Regions from separate parts of the Colwellia sp. KU-HH00111 genome, predicted to be linked through region 2. Evidence: predicted binding sites of a transcription regulator. Region 2 holds the regulator's gene; each other region holds the start of a gene.

Region 1 (5,175 bases), on a different contig from region 2:
GTCTAATTGCTTTGGACGTTTAGTCTCTTGAATAACTTCAACTTTAGGTGATTGCGCTGTTGGTGCTGGGTTTTCAGTAGAGGTGTCTTTATTGACTACTGATACGCCAGTGATCTTTTTGCTGATTTCTACAGGTTTTGGCGTCGACGATGATTGTGTCATGATGTTTTCTCTTTTAAATGGCTGCTAATTATAGCAGCCGACTAAATTAGTTTTGCTTCAAGGCTTGTTACGTGTGATGTTAAAATCGGCCGTATTGCCCTTCTTTAATGGCTTCAAATAAGTTAGAAGCAATGTGCTCTTGACCTTCGTAAACGACTTTTTCATTACCTTTTACTTTTATCACTTCACCATCTTCGAGGGTAAATTGATACTCGGTATTGGCAAGATCTGCTTCATTAACCAGTACTCCTGAAAAGTTTTCAGGGTTAAATCTAAAGGTAGTACAGCCTTTTAAACCTGCTTTGTAAGCTTCTAAATAGACATCTTCAAACTGCTCGAACGGGAACTCCGTTGGAATATTCACTGTTTTGGAGATTGAGCTATCAATCCACTTCTGCGCCGCTGCTTGTACCGCAACATGTTCTGATGGGGTAACGGTAGAGGTATCAACAAAGCTTTCTGGCAGTTGTGATAAATCTAATGATAATACTGTGCCCATTTTGATCATCGGTAACTGCCAATCATCACCATGGGTGCTTTTCATTAGTCGTTCATAGGCTAATACTTCCGCAGAGCGAACATTGACTTGTTGTTTGGTCGATTTTCCAGGAATGATGACGTTACGTTTGTAGTCATGAGCAAAGCTAGGCTCAATACCATTACTGGCGTTATTGCCTATGGACAGTGCTATGGTGCCTGTTGGTGCAATAGAGCTGTGGTGAGTAAAACGTAATCCAGTTGTTAGCGCTTCTTCAAGCCACTTTTCACCTAACTCGGCAACAATGTTTTTCATATATCGGCTATAATTAAGGTGTAATTCAACCCCTTTAACTTGATCACCTAATTTATATTTGTCGGCCAATTCAGGGCGTTTACGCAATAAAGCGCCAGTGATGGTATACATGTCATTTAAGAAAGGAGCGCCGCCTTTTTCTTTGGCAAGTTTAGTCGCTTCACGCCAGCCCTCTATGGCTAAATGCTTAGTAACTTCATCAGTGAACTTCACTGAATTGTTTTTACCATACTTCATACCCAACATGGTCATGGCAGATCCTAAGCCTAAATAGCCCATGCCATGGCGGCGTTTGCTTTCAATTTCAGCAACTTGCTCAGGTAAAGGTAAACCATTAATTTCAACCACATTATCAAGCATGCGGGTGAAAATTCGCACCACTTTTTTGAATCGATCCCAATCAAAGCTTGCTTGTGCAGTGAACGGGTTATTTACAAAAGCGGTTAAATTGATTGAGCCTAATAAGCATGAGCCATTTGGCGGAAGTGGTTGCTCGCCACAAGGGTTAGTTGCGCGAATGAGCTCACCAAACCAATTGTTGTTATATTCATTGACTTTGTCGATCAGGATAAAACCCGGCTCAGCATAATCATAAGTGGCGTTCATGATCATATTCCACAAGTTTTTCGCGCGGATAGTGCGATAAACTTTACAGGCGGTTTCGCCTGCACCATTGACTAGATAACCGTCCATATTAAGTGGCCATTCGCGCCAGATAACATCATCGGTATTATTTTCTGCGTCAAAGGCTAAACCATCAAGCGCAATTTCATTTTTATTGGTAGGGAAAACTAACTGCCAATCTGCATCGGCTTTAACCGCTTCCATGAAGGGATCGGTAATTAAGATAGAAAGATTAAACTGACGCAGACGACCATCTTCACGCTTGGCTTTAATAAACGACATGATATCAGGATGTTGACAATCAATAGTGCCCATTTGTGCACCACGACGTCCACCAGAAGAGGATACGGTTTTACACATGGTATCGAAAATATCCATAAACGGCAGTGGCCCTGAGGTGGTTGCGCCAGCCCCTGCAACATAGCCACCGTCAGGTCGAATTGTTGAGAAGTCATAGCCGATACCACAACCTGCTTTTAGCGTTAAGCTCGCTTTACTCACGGCTTCACCGACAATACCATGCATTGAATCTTCAATGGTGGCTGAAACAGTACAATTAATGGTAGATGAGGCGGGTTTTTGCGCACCTGCACCTGCATTTGAAACGATCCGACCTGCTGGTACTGCACCATTCATTAATGCCCAAAGAAATTCTTCGCCATGCTTTTTTTGTTTAGCAGGCGTGGTTTCAACACTGGCAATCGCTTTAGCAACACGTTCAAAGGTGTCAATGACGTTTTTATCAACAGGCTCGCCTGATGAGGTTTTTAATTGGTACTTGGATCGCCAAATGTCTAGGGATGCTAACTGTAGATGGTTAGCATCAAAAACAGCTAGTGTTTCGGGTGTATCCGTGATGGTTTGTTCTTTCATTGTTTGTCTTTCCATAAGAATAGTGCGCGAGGAGCGTGTTTTTATTTTTGTGTGACACAATATATAGTATTAAGTGCTGCTTAATAGTTGATCGAGATCAAGTTTTTATCGATGTGACACTATATATGGTATTCTACATTTATTTTGATACTATATATAGTGCTTATTTAAAGTGGCAGTTAGACGTTTTTTGCATCAATTTGATTGTTTTTAGCGTATTTTGCTGTATAGATTTTTATGACATTTAGCTAAATTTATAAGTAAAACAAGCTCTTTTGCTGTTTTGTCCGTTCAGTAGTAAATGCTTTGATCGAATTTCAGACATTATGGGTTGTAATAATAAGGATAGTACTGAGAGGAAAGTGGAAACAATGGTAGCTGCGCTACATAACTATCTTAATGGTATAAGTAGCGCAGTGATTCAGTTATTTTTCTTTCATATTCCACAAAATATCTTGGCCGCTTCCCATAACCGTGCTGGGTAACTTACCATCCCATTGTTGTGCTTTGATATATTCTACTAAGGTTTTGCTGGCTTTAATCGCTTCTGCTTTTTTAAGCATAGCCTCAGCTTCAGCTAAGCCTTTCACACGTATTGCTTGTGCTTGCGCTTTGGCTTCTATTTCAATGGCATAAGCGCTACCATCAGCCCGAGCTTTTTCAGCATCACGTTTCGCTTCAGCAGTATTCACCTCACGTTGAGCTTCAAGTTTTTGTCGCTCTAGACGATGCTTTTCTGCTGCGGCTAAATTTTTCTCTGTTTGCTTGGTTTCAATACTTTGTAAATATTTTGCCGGCAGAATTAAATTTTCAATTTGTACACTATCAAGTTTCACAGGGAAGTCTTGCATGGCTGTTAATAGTGTTTCTTCGATTTTTTGAATGACTTGGCCACGGTTTTGTACAATTTGTTCTGCTTTGAATCGCGCTAACGCATCTTTAGTAGCAGAGCGTAAGCGTGGGTCAAGAATGCGATTTTCAAACTGATCTAAGCCACCATATCCTTTATATAGTTCAAAAGCTTCAGCACGTATTACCGTCCAGTTTACCGACACCTCGGCTTGTACTGGCATTTGTTCAAAGGTTGAAGCTTTAAGTGATTCAGAATTTTTACGGGTACGGATCTCTAATTCTTCAATAGAATCAGCAAAGGGAATTTTAGTGTGCAAACCTGGGTTTACTTGCGTAGTCGCTTCGCCGAAGCGCTTAACTATGCCTACGTGTCCTTCATCTATGGTGTAAAAAACTTGCCAAAGTACAATGGCGGTGATCGCCGCTAGTACCGCTTTTCCAATGTGTTTGGTTGCTACTGTGGTATCAATATTTACGTTTTTTGTAGCTAATCCTTTGTTTAACATATATTTTCCTTATTTATTTTTATGGTTGTATTTTTGCTATTCGTTAGTTTTTATCAGCAGTTGGGGCCCGTATATAGTACTAATTTGTAGCCCTAAGACCATTAATAAAGTAAATCGCTTGACATAATATGTCAAGCGATTTTGGATATCTGCTAGTTTTTATGGTTAGAAAGCAGCTTTTTAGTTGAGAAATTCTTGATAGGCAAGGTTGTCGGTTGCTTCTTTGTATTGATAGCCAAGAGCGTTTAAATGCTGAAAAAATTCAACTTCTTTAGAGGTGCTAACTTCAAACCCCGCCAATACTTGACCAAAGGCTGCGCCATGGTTTCGATAATGAAACAGGGTAATATTAAACAGTTCGCCCATGGCATCTAGAAATTTTTCTAGGGCGCCGGGGTGCTCAGGAAACTCAAAGCTGAACAATCGTTCATTGATGCTATTAGTATGATTTTTTCCACCAATCATGTAGCGAACATGTAATTTTGCCAGTTCATTGTCAGTAAAATCGTTAACATGATAGTCAGCGCTTGCTAACTCCTCAAGTAATTGACAGCGCTCTTCAACACTGCCGCTTAACCGTACGCCAACAAATACATTAGCGGTAGGTTCGCCGGTAAAACGGTAGTTGAATTCGGTAATTGCTTTGTTACCAATGGTTTGGCAAAAACGTTTAAAACTGCCTTTTTCTTCAGGAATGGTAACCGCTAAAATGGCTTCTTTTTTCTCGCCTAATTCACAGCGTTCAGACACATACCGCAAGGTATGAAAGTTCATATTTGCCCCTGATAAGATGGCGACTAAAGACTGATTATTTGCATCAGTGATCGAGCAATACTTTTGCAAACCAGCTAAAGACAAGGCACCTGCAGGCTCAGCAATTACACGTGTCTGTTCAAAAATATCTTTAATTGACGCACATATTTCATCGGTTGTTACCGTAATCACTTCATCGCAGTAATGTTGAATTAAACCAAAGGTATGTTCACCAATACGTTTCACTGCCACACCATCAGCAAATAACCCTACTTGCGGTAAATCAACCGGCTTGCCTGCAGCTAAGGCTGCTTTTAAGCAAGCGGAGTCTTCGGCCTCTACGCCAATAACTTTAGTGTTTGGGCTGAGTTGTTTTAAATATACCGCCATCCCCGCCAATAAACCACCACCACCGACCGGAATAAAAACCACATCAGCATTGGGTTGTTGTTGCAGTAGCTCTTTGGCCACTGTGCCTTGACCGACGATAACATCCTCGTCATCAAACGGGTGAATCAGCGTTTTATTTTCGTTTTTGGCATACTCAATTGAAGCCAATTGCGCCTCATTAAAACTATTGCCAACTAAACGAACTTCCCCACCAAAACGCCT
Region 2 (5,175 bases):
CTTTCTGCTCCCATTCGCTGAGCATGGCTTTAACATTTTGTCGTTGTAGGTTTTCTTGTGAGCCACATAAGTTACATGGGATAATTGGATATTCTTGAGCGCTGGCAAATTCAATAATATCTTGTTCTCTACAGTAGGCAAGCGGCCTAATGATAATGTTTCTGCCATCATCTGATCTTAGTTTTGGTGGCATCGCTTTAAGCTTCGCACCATAAAACATATTAAGAAACATGGTTTCGACAATGTCATCCATGTGGTGACCAAGTGCTATTTTTGTAGCGCCAATACTCTCGGCAAATGAATACAATGTGCCTCTGCGTAATCTAGAGCAAAGACCACAGGTGGTTTTTCCTTCAGATATTTTTTCTTTTACCACTGAGTAAGTATCTTTGTCGACGATATAATATGGGATACTTAGCGACTCAAGGTAGTGAGGCAGAACCTCTTCTGGAAAACCAGGTTGTTTTTGATCCAAATTTACCGCAATAATTTTGAAATTAATCGGTGCTGCTTTTTGCAATTTTAATAAAATATCCAACATGGTAAATGAATCTTTGCCACCACTGATGGTTACCATTACCACATCTGATTCTTCAATCATATTGTAGTCAAAAATAGCTTTACCTACATTGCGTCTTAGTTTTTTTTCAAGTTTGATTATATCTAGAGATTGATTGGGTATTTCAGTTACTGACATGATTTTTGTTCAACTCAGTGGCGTTTAATTTGCCGCGCATTATAGGGCTTTTGCATTTTTAACGCTATAAGGTTTTTCAGAACAAAAGAAAAACGGTAAGTTTAACTATTAAGCTTACCGTTGTTCGTGATCTCAATATTCGCCGTCGTGCTATTGCAAGGGTGAAGTATAACCGTCGGGTTTAAGGGCAAGTACGTCACAATTGAGTTGATCAATAACATGTTCAGCAGTATTGCCAATGAGAGCCGCTGAAAACCCTGTTCTACCCACTGTACCCAAAATAACAAGCTCTGCATCAATTTTGTTAGCGACTTGCTCTATTACTGTTTCAGGAAGGCCTTCTTCAACATGGGTGTTAGCGACGCTAATATCAAATTGGTTAGCATGTGAAATCATCGCCTGCTCATGATGTTTATGCATAGTGTCATTATATTCGTTAGCGTTAAACTCAGGAATTTCAATGGCAATATTGACTGGGGTGCCAGGAAAAGAATTCACTAAATGCACATTGGCTTGAATAAGCCCAGCTAGCTGTTTGGCCTCTTTAGTTATTTTTATATTTAACGAGTGATGCTCTTCCTCGTCACTGCCAACATTAAGTGCAGCAAGAATATTTCCATTATTTGGCCATTCATGCTCTTTTACTAGTAATACCGGACAAGGACATTTACGTAGGATATGCCAATCTGTGGGAGTAAAAACCACAGATTTTAATTTATCGTGTTGGTGAGTGCCTTTGATGACAAGATCATAATCATCCTTAATTACACGCTCTATAATGGCTTCAAAAGGACGGTTATGCCAAACTACTTGGCAATTAATCTCAATTGTTGGCTTTAACTCATCAATGATGTTTTGTAACCAAAGTTCTTTATCTTTAATGACAGATTGGCGCATAACATCGCGTTCATCACTGGATAAAATAGTGGTCATTTCGTAAGAAAAATCAAAAATACTCAAAAAGGCGCTTACTTTAACTTGTCTGTCAGTAGCTTTGATGCTGGTCGCTAGATCTATTGCTCTTTTTAACGCTTTTTGTTCATCCGTTGTTGGATCGATAACAACCAATATATTTTGATAAGTTTCCATGATAAATCCCATTGTTATTTGTTTATAAAACTATACTCTAGTTAATTTATAGCAAAGGTTGGGAATTAATGCTTGTTTTAAATCAATTTTCTATGGGTTAGGTAGGCTTTAGATACGCTGATATCGAGGTGTATCGATATCAGCTATAAGGAGGAGAATTATAATTCAGCGCAATCAGTTAATTGATCAATATCTAAAATACTGATTAGCTTGCCATCAACGTTAATTAAGCCGTTTTTGTGAAAGCGGTTCAATAATCGGCTGATAGTTTCAACTGTTAGGCCAATATAATTACCAATATCACTGCGTGTCATAGTTAAGCGAAACTCGGCAGGAGAAAGACCGCGGGCGTGATAGCGTTCGCTTAAGCTCACTAAGAAAGTAGCAACTCGTTGCTCAGCATTTTTTCGGTTGAGCAATGTTAGCATTTCTTGATCAGTACGTATTTCATTACTCATTAAACGTAACACCTGCTTTTTAAGTTTTGGCATAGTGTTAGATAAGGTATCTAAATTGTCATAGGGTATTTCACAGACCATTGACGTTTCAAGCGCTTGAGCAAAGCTTTTGTGCTCTGTATCTGCAATGGCATCAAACCCAAGTAAATCACCGGCTAAATGAAAGCCTGTGATTTGTTCTTCACCTTGTTCATTGACCGTAAAGGTTTTAAAAGTACCGGAACGAATGGCAAACAATGCATGCATTTCCTGACCATCAGTAAAAAGTTTATCGCCTTTATGAATAGGGCGCTTCCGATCAATAATATCATCAAGGGTAGTTAGCTCTTGTTCATTTAGCGTAAAAGGTAAGCAAAGCTCACTGATACTACAATTTTGGCAACTAATGTGCTGTGTGCCAGGGCAACTCTTATTAGGCATGCGAGACTCATCTTTTGAAGAAATAGCTGTTGTAACTTTTAAAGTAGTTACTCTTATTTCATGTATTTGACTATGGTATTAAAACATTTGTTGATATGCAACAATAAAACTATAAATACCTAAAGGAATAAGCACTAAAGCCATTGTTTTTCTAAAAGCCGGCTTGACTAGGTTGTTTTTTATGCTATTGAAGCCGATGGATAAGGTTAATAGTGCAGGTAGGGTGCCTAAACCAAAAAAGAGCATAATACCTGCACCTGTGACGATATCAGCGCTAGCTAAAGCCCATGTTAATGTAGAATAGACTAACCCACAGGGTAACCAACCCCATATTGCCCCTAAAGTTAATGCTTTTGTTGGGGAGTCTACAGGTATGGCTTTTGTTGCTAACGGTGAAATTTTTTGCCACAGTTTTTTACCTAGCGCTTCTACATGATTAAGCCACATTAGCCACTGACCTAAATATAAGCCAAGCAATATAAGAAATAAGGCAGAAAACATTCTTAACCCAGCTAATGGTATACCAATATTTTTGGCGGCAATTGAGCCAGTAAAACCAACAATAGCGCCAATAAGGCTATATGAAGCTATACGTCCAAAATTATAGCAAAAAATCAACGCGGTTTTATTAACTTTTTTGGAGCTAATTTTTTGATTGTTTACTGGAATTTGCTGTGGGTCTTTAATCGTTGTAGGTAGGGCAGAAGTTAGCATAGTCGTAATCCCACCACACATAACAATACAATGTCCTGAGCCAACCAGACCAATTAGAAAAGCGGAGAATATATCGATATTCATTTGCTTGGATTTTCATCCTCAGAGTTATGTCTAATCGCTTTATTCGTTGTTTGTTCAGTGTCACCTTGTTCTTTTTCGTCAAATAGAATACTCATCCCTTGCTTTTCTAGATCATCAAACTGCTCAGTTTTCACCGCCCAAAAAAACAGATAGACCCCAAGGGCTGTTAATAACACCGCGATTGGAATTAAAATATAAATAATGCTCATTACTTTGACTCTTACAATAAACCCCAGCAGACGCTGTAAAGGTTAGCGTTACTTTTTCAGTAAGCGCAGTGAATTGGTAATAACTAAAATAGAACTCGCAGACATACCTATAACAGCTAAATATGGGGTAATAAAACCACTCACAGCTAAAGGTAGCACAATAGCATTATAACCGAACGCCCACAGGTAATTTTGAAAAATGATGCGCTTGGTTTTAGCTGCTATGTTCGCTAAGGTAAGTATACTACTCAGTTTATTATTTAATAAAATAACGTCAGCGCCGCTTTTTGCAATATCAGTTCCACAACCCATAGCAATAGAGACGTGGGCAGCACCGAATACTGGCGAGTCATTAACACCGTCGCCAACCATGGCAACGGTGGCCCCTTGTTCACTTTGTTGTTGCTGTAACACGGTCATTTTATCTTTGGCACTTAAATTAGCATAACACTGAGGTATTGATAACTGTTTTGCTAATTTTTCACAGGCATATTGATTATCACCTGAGAGCATTATCGTGCGGTGACTTTTATTTAATTGCTCAAGGAGGGAGTGCCCGTCAGAACGTATTTTATCAACCAGATAAAAGGCTGCTATGATTTTATCTTCGGCCACTAATAAACAAGATGCATTTAGATACTCAGGCTGTTTTACTTGCGCTTTAGCGTTTAATAGCCAACTTGCTTTACCGATTTTATAGCATTGACCATTGACTGTGCCAATAACGCCTCTGCCAGACAAAACTTTTACCGTGTTGATGGGTAAACTAAAATCACGATACTGAGCAAAAGGCTTAGCTAGAGGGTGCTCGGAGTAGGATTCTAATGCGGCGGCGATAGCTAAAACTTGTGCTGTGGAATAACTATTTATATGCTCAGCATGGTTAATTATATCAACTTTGGCGAGGGTAAACTCTCCCGTAGTTAATGTACCTGTCTTATCAAAAGCATAACACTCGATGTTTGGCATTGTTTCCATTACATGTGCCGATTTAATCATAATGCCTTCATTATTTAATCGTGTTGTTGCACACGTTAATGCCGTAGGGGTGGCTAAAGATAGTGCGCAAGGGCAGGTGGCAACTAATACCGATAAGGTTATCCAAAAAGCTTCTTCAGGTAAGTGTTGCTGCCAATAAATAGCAGTGGCTATCGCGGTTACTAAAATTATAGCAACAAAAAATTGCGCAACCGTATCTGAAAACTGGGCTAGTTTAGGTTTATGCGCTTGTGATTGTTCACTTAAGCGGATCAATTGGCTTAAAAATGATTGGTTGCTAGGCTGCGTTACTTGCACGGTTAGATTACCATCACTATTAATAGTGCCAGCGAATACTGTATCATCAGTGGCTTTATTTACCGGAGTTTGCTCGCCAGTGAGCATTGCTTCATTAATTTGGCTACTACCGCTGATAATTAAACCATCAGCTGGTATCACCTCACCTGGCTTAATTAGCACTAAATCACCTGCGACTAATTGTTTGGCTGCAACTAATAGTTCTTTT
Region 3 (5,175 bases), on a different contig from region 2:
ATGTACCTTAGCAAGACCAACTAGCACTTGCACCTTGATCCAGATCAACTATATCTAATGAACTGCTTGTTACTTTACGGTCAGAAAATTAAAACACGCTTTAGAAAACTAAACGCAACAATTGGTTGTTTCACACTACGCTTTAGCAAATAACGTTGAAGAAAGACTCAAGCAAAGGTGAAATAAGCATTACATGACTGATGAATTGGAGTAGACAATGTCAGATATTCAAAAATGGGACGTAGAAGATCCCAAATTTTGGGACAGTGAAGGTAAAAAGATTGCTAGCCGCAATCTTTGGCTCTCTATCCCTAGCCTATTATGTGGTTTCGCGGTATGGCTATACTGGGGCATCATCACCGTTCAAATGTTAAACTTAGGTTTTCCTTTTGAAAAATCAGAATTATTCACCTTAATGGCAATTTCTGGTTTAACTGGTGCAACGCTGCGTATTCCCAGTAGCTTCTTTATTCGCATGTGTGGTGGTCGTAACACTATCGTATTTACCACCGCATTATTAATGCTTCCCGCTATTGGTACCGGTATTGCGTTACAAGATATGAATACCCCTTTATGGGTGTTTCAAGGTCTAGCGCTTTTATCTGGCTTTGGTGGTGGTAACTTCGCTTCCTCAATGTCAAATATTTCTTTCTTTTACCCGAAAAAACAGCAAGGTTTAGCACTTGGTTTAAATGCTGGTTTAGGTAACTTTGGTGTGACAACCATGCAAATTTTAGTGCCACTAGTTATGACCTTTGGTTTATTTGGTGGTGAGCCGATGACCTTAGTAAATACTTCAGGAACGCTAATTGGTAAAATTCCTGCAGGTTCAGATGCTTGGATATTCAATGCTGGCTATGTTTGGTTATTCTTATTAATACCTTTAGCTATTTTTGGCTGGTTCGGTATGAATAATATCAAAGCTGAACATGTGACACCTGATTTACCTAATCCAGTGATTTCATTCGGCATTATCTCTGCGATGTTATTAATAGGTTTTGGTACAGCAATCGTTGGTTTATGGTTGATTTTACCAGAAAAAGTTAATGGCTCTGGTTTTGGTGTTCCTAAAGAAATGGTATTAGTAGGTGTTGTTGGCGCTACTGTAATGCTACTGAAGTTTTTACCTGGCAAAATCCGTCAAAACCTGGATCGTCAATATAAAATATTTAATAACCCACATACTTGGGTAATGAGTATTATTTATACCATGACGTTTGGTTCTTTCATCGGTTTTGCTGCGGCGTTCCCGCTTTCTATCAAAGTTATTTTCGGTTACCAACATATTATGGTTGATGGTGTAATGACTCATGATACAGTAAATGCTAACGGTCCTAGTGCATTAATGTTTGCCTGGATGGGAGCCTTTATCGGTGCTTTAATTCGCCCTGTAGGTGGTTGGATGGCAGATAAAATGGGCGGCGCTAAAGTAACTCAATACTGTTCAGCTGTCATGGTAGTGAGCGCGTTAGGTGTTGCTTATTACATGAAAGCAGCATACGCCAGTGCAACCCCTGAAGAATATTTTGTACAATTCTTTATTTTATTCCTATTCTTATTTGCAGCTACAGGTATTGGTAACGGTTCAACTTTCCGTACTGTTTCAATGGTATTTAACAAAGAGCAAGCCGGACCTGTACTAGGTTGGACTTCAGCAGTAGCCGCATATGGCGCTTTTTATATTCCGAAAGTATTAGGTGAGCAAATCAAACTAACCACACCAGAAAATGCGTTAATTGGTTTTGCTATTTTCTACGCGGTTTGTATTGGCATTAACTGGTGGTTTTATTTACGTCCAGGCGCAGAACATCAAAACCCATAATTTTTTTAGGGTTTATTGTTGAGAGTTGATTCAGGTCAACTCTCAGTTTTGGTTTACCGGTATGATGTCTGACACTTTATGGTAAACCGCATTTTTATACTATTATAAAATTTCATAATCGGTTGTACCTATGCTTGAGAGCACACATTAAGAGTATAGGTATCACTTCAACGGAGAAAAAAGATGAGTAACTTTCTTGATCGCTTACAATTCTTAAAAAAGAAAACAGGCGAATTCAGCGATGGTCATGGTGATACTACCAATGAAAATCGTGAATGGGAAAACAGCTATCGTCAACGCTGGCAACACGACAAAATCGTACGTTCTACCCACGGGGTAAACTGTACGGGTTCTTGTTCTTGGAAAATTTACGTAAAAAATGGTTTGGTCACTTGGGAAACTCAGCAAACTGATTACCCACGTACTCGCCCTGACTTACCTAACCATGAACCACGCGGCTGTCCTCGTGGTGCAAGTTACTCTTGGTATTTATACAGCGCTAACCGTTTAAAATACCCTAAAGTACGTAAGCCTTTATTAAAATTATGGCGTGCAGCGCGTGCAACTCAAGATCCAGTTGATGCGTGGGGCTCAATTGTTTCTGATGAAGCAAAAACTAAATCATACAAGTCTAAACGTGGTTTAGGTGGATTCGTGCGTTCTTCATGGGAAGAAGTAAACGAAATTATTGCAGCGGCAAACGTTTATACCACTAAAACCTTTGGTCCTGACCGTGTTATTGGCTTCTCGCCAATTCCAGCGATGTCAATGGTTTCTTATGCGGCAGGTGCTCGTTACTTGTCACTAATCGGTGGTGTATGTTTAAGCTTCTACGATTGGTATTGTGATTTACCACCAGCATCTCCAATGGTTTGGGGTGAGCAAACAGATGTGCCTGAATCTGCTGATTGGTATAACTCAAACTATATCATTGCTTGGGGTTCTAATATTCCTCAAACTCGTACACCTGATGCGCATTTCTTTACAGAAGTTCGTTATAAAGGTGCTAAAACTGTTTCAATCACACCAGATTATGCAGAAGTGTCAAAACTTACTGATGAATGGTTAAACCCTAAACAGGGTACTGATGCAGCGTTAGGCATGGCCTTTGGCCACGTTATTTTGAAAGAGTTCCATTTAGAAAAACCAAGTGAATACTTCACTAGTTATGTTCGTCAATATACCGACTTCCCTATGTTAGTGGTATTAGAAAAACATGACGATAACTCATTTGCAACTACACGTTTCTTGCGTGCTAGTGATCTAGCAGGTGATTTAGGCCAAGAAAATAATCCAGAATGGAAAACCATTGCCTTTGATGAAAACTCAAATGAATTAGTTTCTCCACAAGGCTCTATCGGTTACCGTTGGGGTGAAAAAGGCAAGTGGAACATTGAAGAGCGTGACGGTAAAACTGGCGCTGAAACTAAACTTCAATTGTCTCAAATTGGCGGCGATGTAACGCCTGTTGCTTTCCCTCACTTTGCGGCAAACAACACTAACAGTGCGTGGACAGGTTGTGATCAAGAAGAAATTCAAGTTCGTAACGTGCCAAGTAAAACTATTACTGGTGCTGATGGTAAAGAATACTTAGTAGCGACTGTTTACGATTTAATGATGGCTAACTATGGTATTGACCGTGGTTTAGGTGGCGGTAATGTTGCGACTAGTTACGATGATGACATTCCAGGTACACCAGCATGGCAAGAAAAAATTACAGGGCTTGATCGCTCAAAAGTAATTAAAATTGCCCGTGAATTCGCTGACACTGCTGACAAAACCAAAGGTAAATCAATGATTATTGTCGGAGCGGCAATGAACCATTGGTATCACATGGACATGAACTATCGTGGCCTGATCAATATGGTTATGATGTGTGGTTGTGTTGGTCAATCAGGTGGTGGTTGGTCACATTATGTTGGTCAAGAAAAATTACGCCCTCAAACAGGTTGGCAACCACTAGCATTTGGTTTGGATTGGTCTAAGCCGCCACGTCAAATGAATGGTACTTCTTTCTTCTACAACCATTCTTCACAATGGCGTCATGAAAAAGTAAGTATGCATGAAGTATTGTCTCCTCTTGCTAACAAAAACGACTTTGACGAGCATCAGCTTGATTACAACATCCGTGCAGAGCGCATGGGTTGGTTACCTTCAGCACCGCAAATTAACATGAACCCGCTTCAGTTAACTAAAGATGCAAAAGCCGCTGGTATGGAAGCAAAAGATTTTGCTGTTCAACAGCTTAAATCAGGTGACATCAAGTTTGCTTGTGAAGCACCAGATGCACCAGAAAACTTCCCGCGTAATATGTTTATCTGGCGTTCAAACTTACTTGGTTCATCAGGTAAAGGTCATGAATACATGCTTAAGTACCTTTTAGGTGCTGAAAGAGAAAGTGTATTGAATGAGGATAATGGCGCTCACGGCGGCATAAAACCAAAAGAAGCTGAATGGGTTGATAATGCTGCTACAGGTAAATTAGACCTAGTAACAACGTTAGATTTCCGTATGTCTTCTACGTGTATGTACTCTGACATTATCTTACCAACGGCTTGTTGGTATGAAAAAGATGATTTAAACACCTCTGATATGCATCCATTTATTCACCCATTATCAACAGCTGTTGATCCTGCGTGGGAAGCGAAATCAGATTGGGAAATTTACAAAGGCATCGCCAAGAAATTCTCTGAAGTTTGTGTGGGTCATTTAGGCGAAGAAACAGATTTTGTTACTATCCCTATGTTACATGATACTGAAGGTGAATTAGCACAACCATTTGATGTTAAAGACTGGAAAAAAGGCGAATGTGACTTAATTCCAGGTGAAACAGCACCGAACATGGTTGTTGTTGAGCGTGATTACCCGAACACATACAAGAAGTTCACTTCTTTAGGTCCATTACTTGATAAATTAGGTAATGGCGGTAAAGGTATCAACTGGAATACTGATGATGAAATCTTATTGTTAGGTGATTTAAACCACCGCAATACAGAAGAAGGTATCAGCGAAGGTCGTCCAATTATTGAAACGGCCATTGATGCGGCTGAAACTATCTTAACTTTTGCACCAGAAACTAATGGTCAAGTAGCGGTTAAGGCATGGGCTGCGTTAAGTGAATTTACTGGTCGTGACCATACGCACTTAGCACTACCTAAGCAAGAAGAGAAAATCCGTTTCCGTGATATTCAAGCACAGCCGCGTAAGATTATTTCTTCACCAACTTGGTCTGGTTTAGAAGATGAGCATGTTAGTTACACCGCAGGTTACACTAACGTCCATGAACTTGTGCCATGGAGAACGTTAACGGGTCGTCAACAGTTCTATCAAGATCACAAGTGGATGCAAGCTTT

What was found. The regulator FNR, encoded in region 2, switches genes on or off when oxygen is low (the NO sensors DNR and NnrR bind a similar motif). The targets are predictions, from matches to a motif close to TTGATCTAGATCAA.
Region 1: the regulator FNR is predicted to act here: its motif matches at 2,540-2,553, upstream of ABXG98_RS17840 (adenosylcobalamin-dependent ribonucleoside-diphosphate reductase).
Region 3: the regulator FNR is predicted to act here: its motif matches at 1,848-1,861, upstream of ABXG98_RS00545 (nitrate reductase subunit alpha).

Annotation. Positions count from the first base shown of each region.
Region 1 is NZ_BAABWO010000012.1:82,011-87,185, reverse strand. It holds gene ABXG98_RS17845 (vitamin B12-dependent ribonucleotide reductase) at 1-162, opposite strand, end outside; gene ABXG98_RS17840 (adenosylcobalamin-dependent ribonucleoside-diphosphate reductase) at 242-2,452, opposite strand; gene ABXG98_RS17835 (prohibitin family protein) at 2,878-3,810, opposite strand; gene ilvA (threonine ammonia-lyase, biosynthetic) at 3,991-5,175, opposite strand, start outside.
Region 2 is NZ_BAABWO010000011.1:48,622-53,796, forward strand. It holds gene ttcA (tRNA 2-thiocytidine(32) synthetase TtcA) at 1-697, opposite strand, end outside; gene uspE (universal stress protein UspE) at 848-1,786, opposite strand; gene fnr (fumarate/nitrate reduction transcriptional regulator Fnr) at 1,945-2,664, opposite strand; gene ABXG98_RS17015 (sulfite exporter TauE/SafE family protein) at 2,743-3,462, opposite strand; gene ccoS (cbb3-type cytochrome oxidase assembly protein CcoS) at 3,459-3,671, opposite strand; gene ABXG98_RS17025 (heavy metal translocating P-type ATPase) at 3,720-5,175, opposite strand, start outside.
Region 3 is NZ_BAABWO010000001.1:136,387-141,561, reverse strand. It holds gene ABXG98_RS00550 (MFS transporter) at 218-1,822, shown strand; gene ABXG98_RS00545 (nitrate reductase subunit alpha) at 2,006-5,175, shown strand, end outside.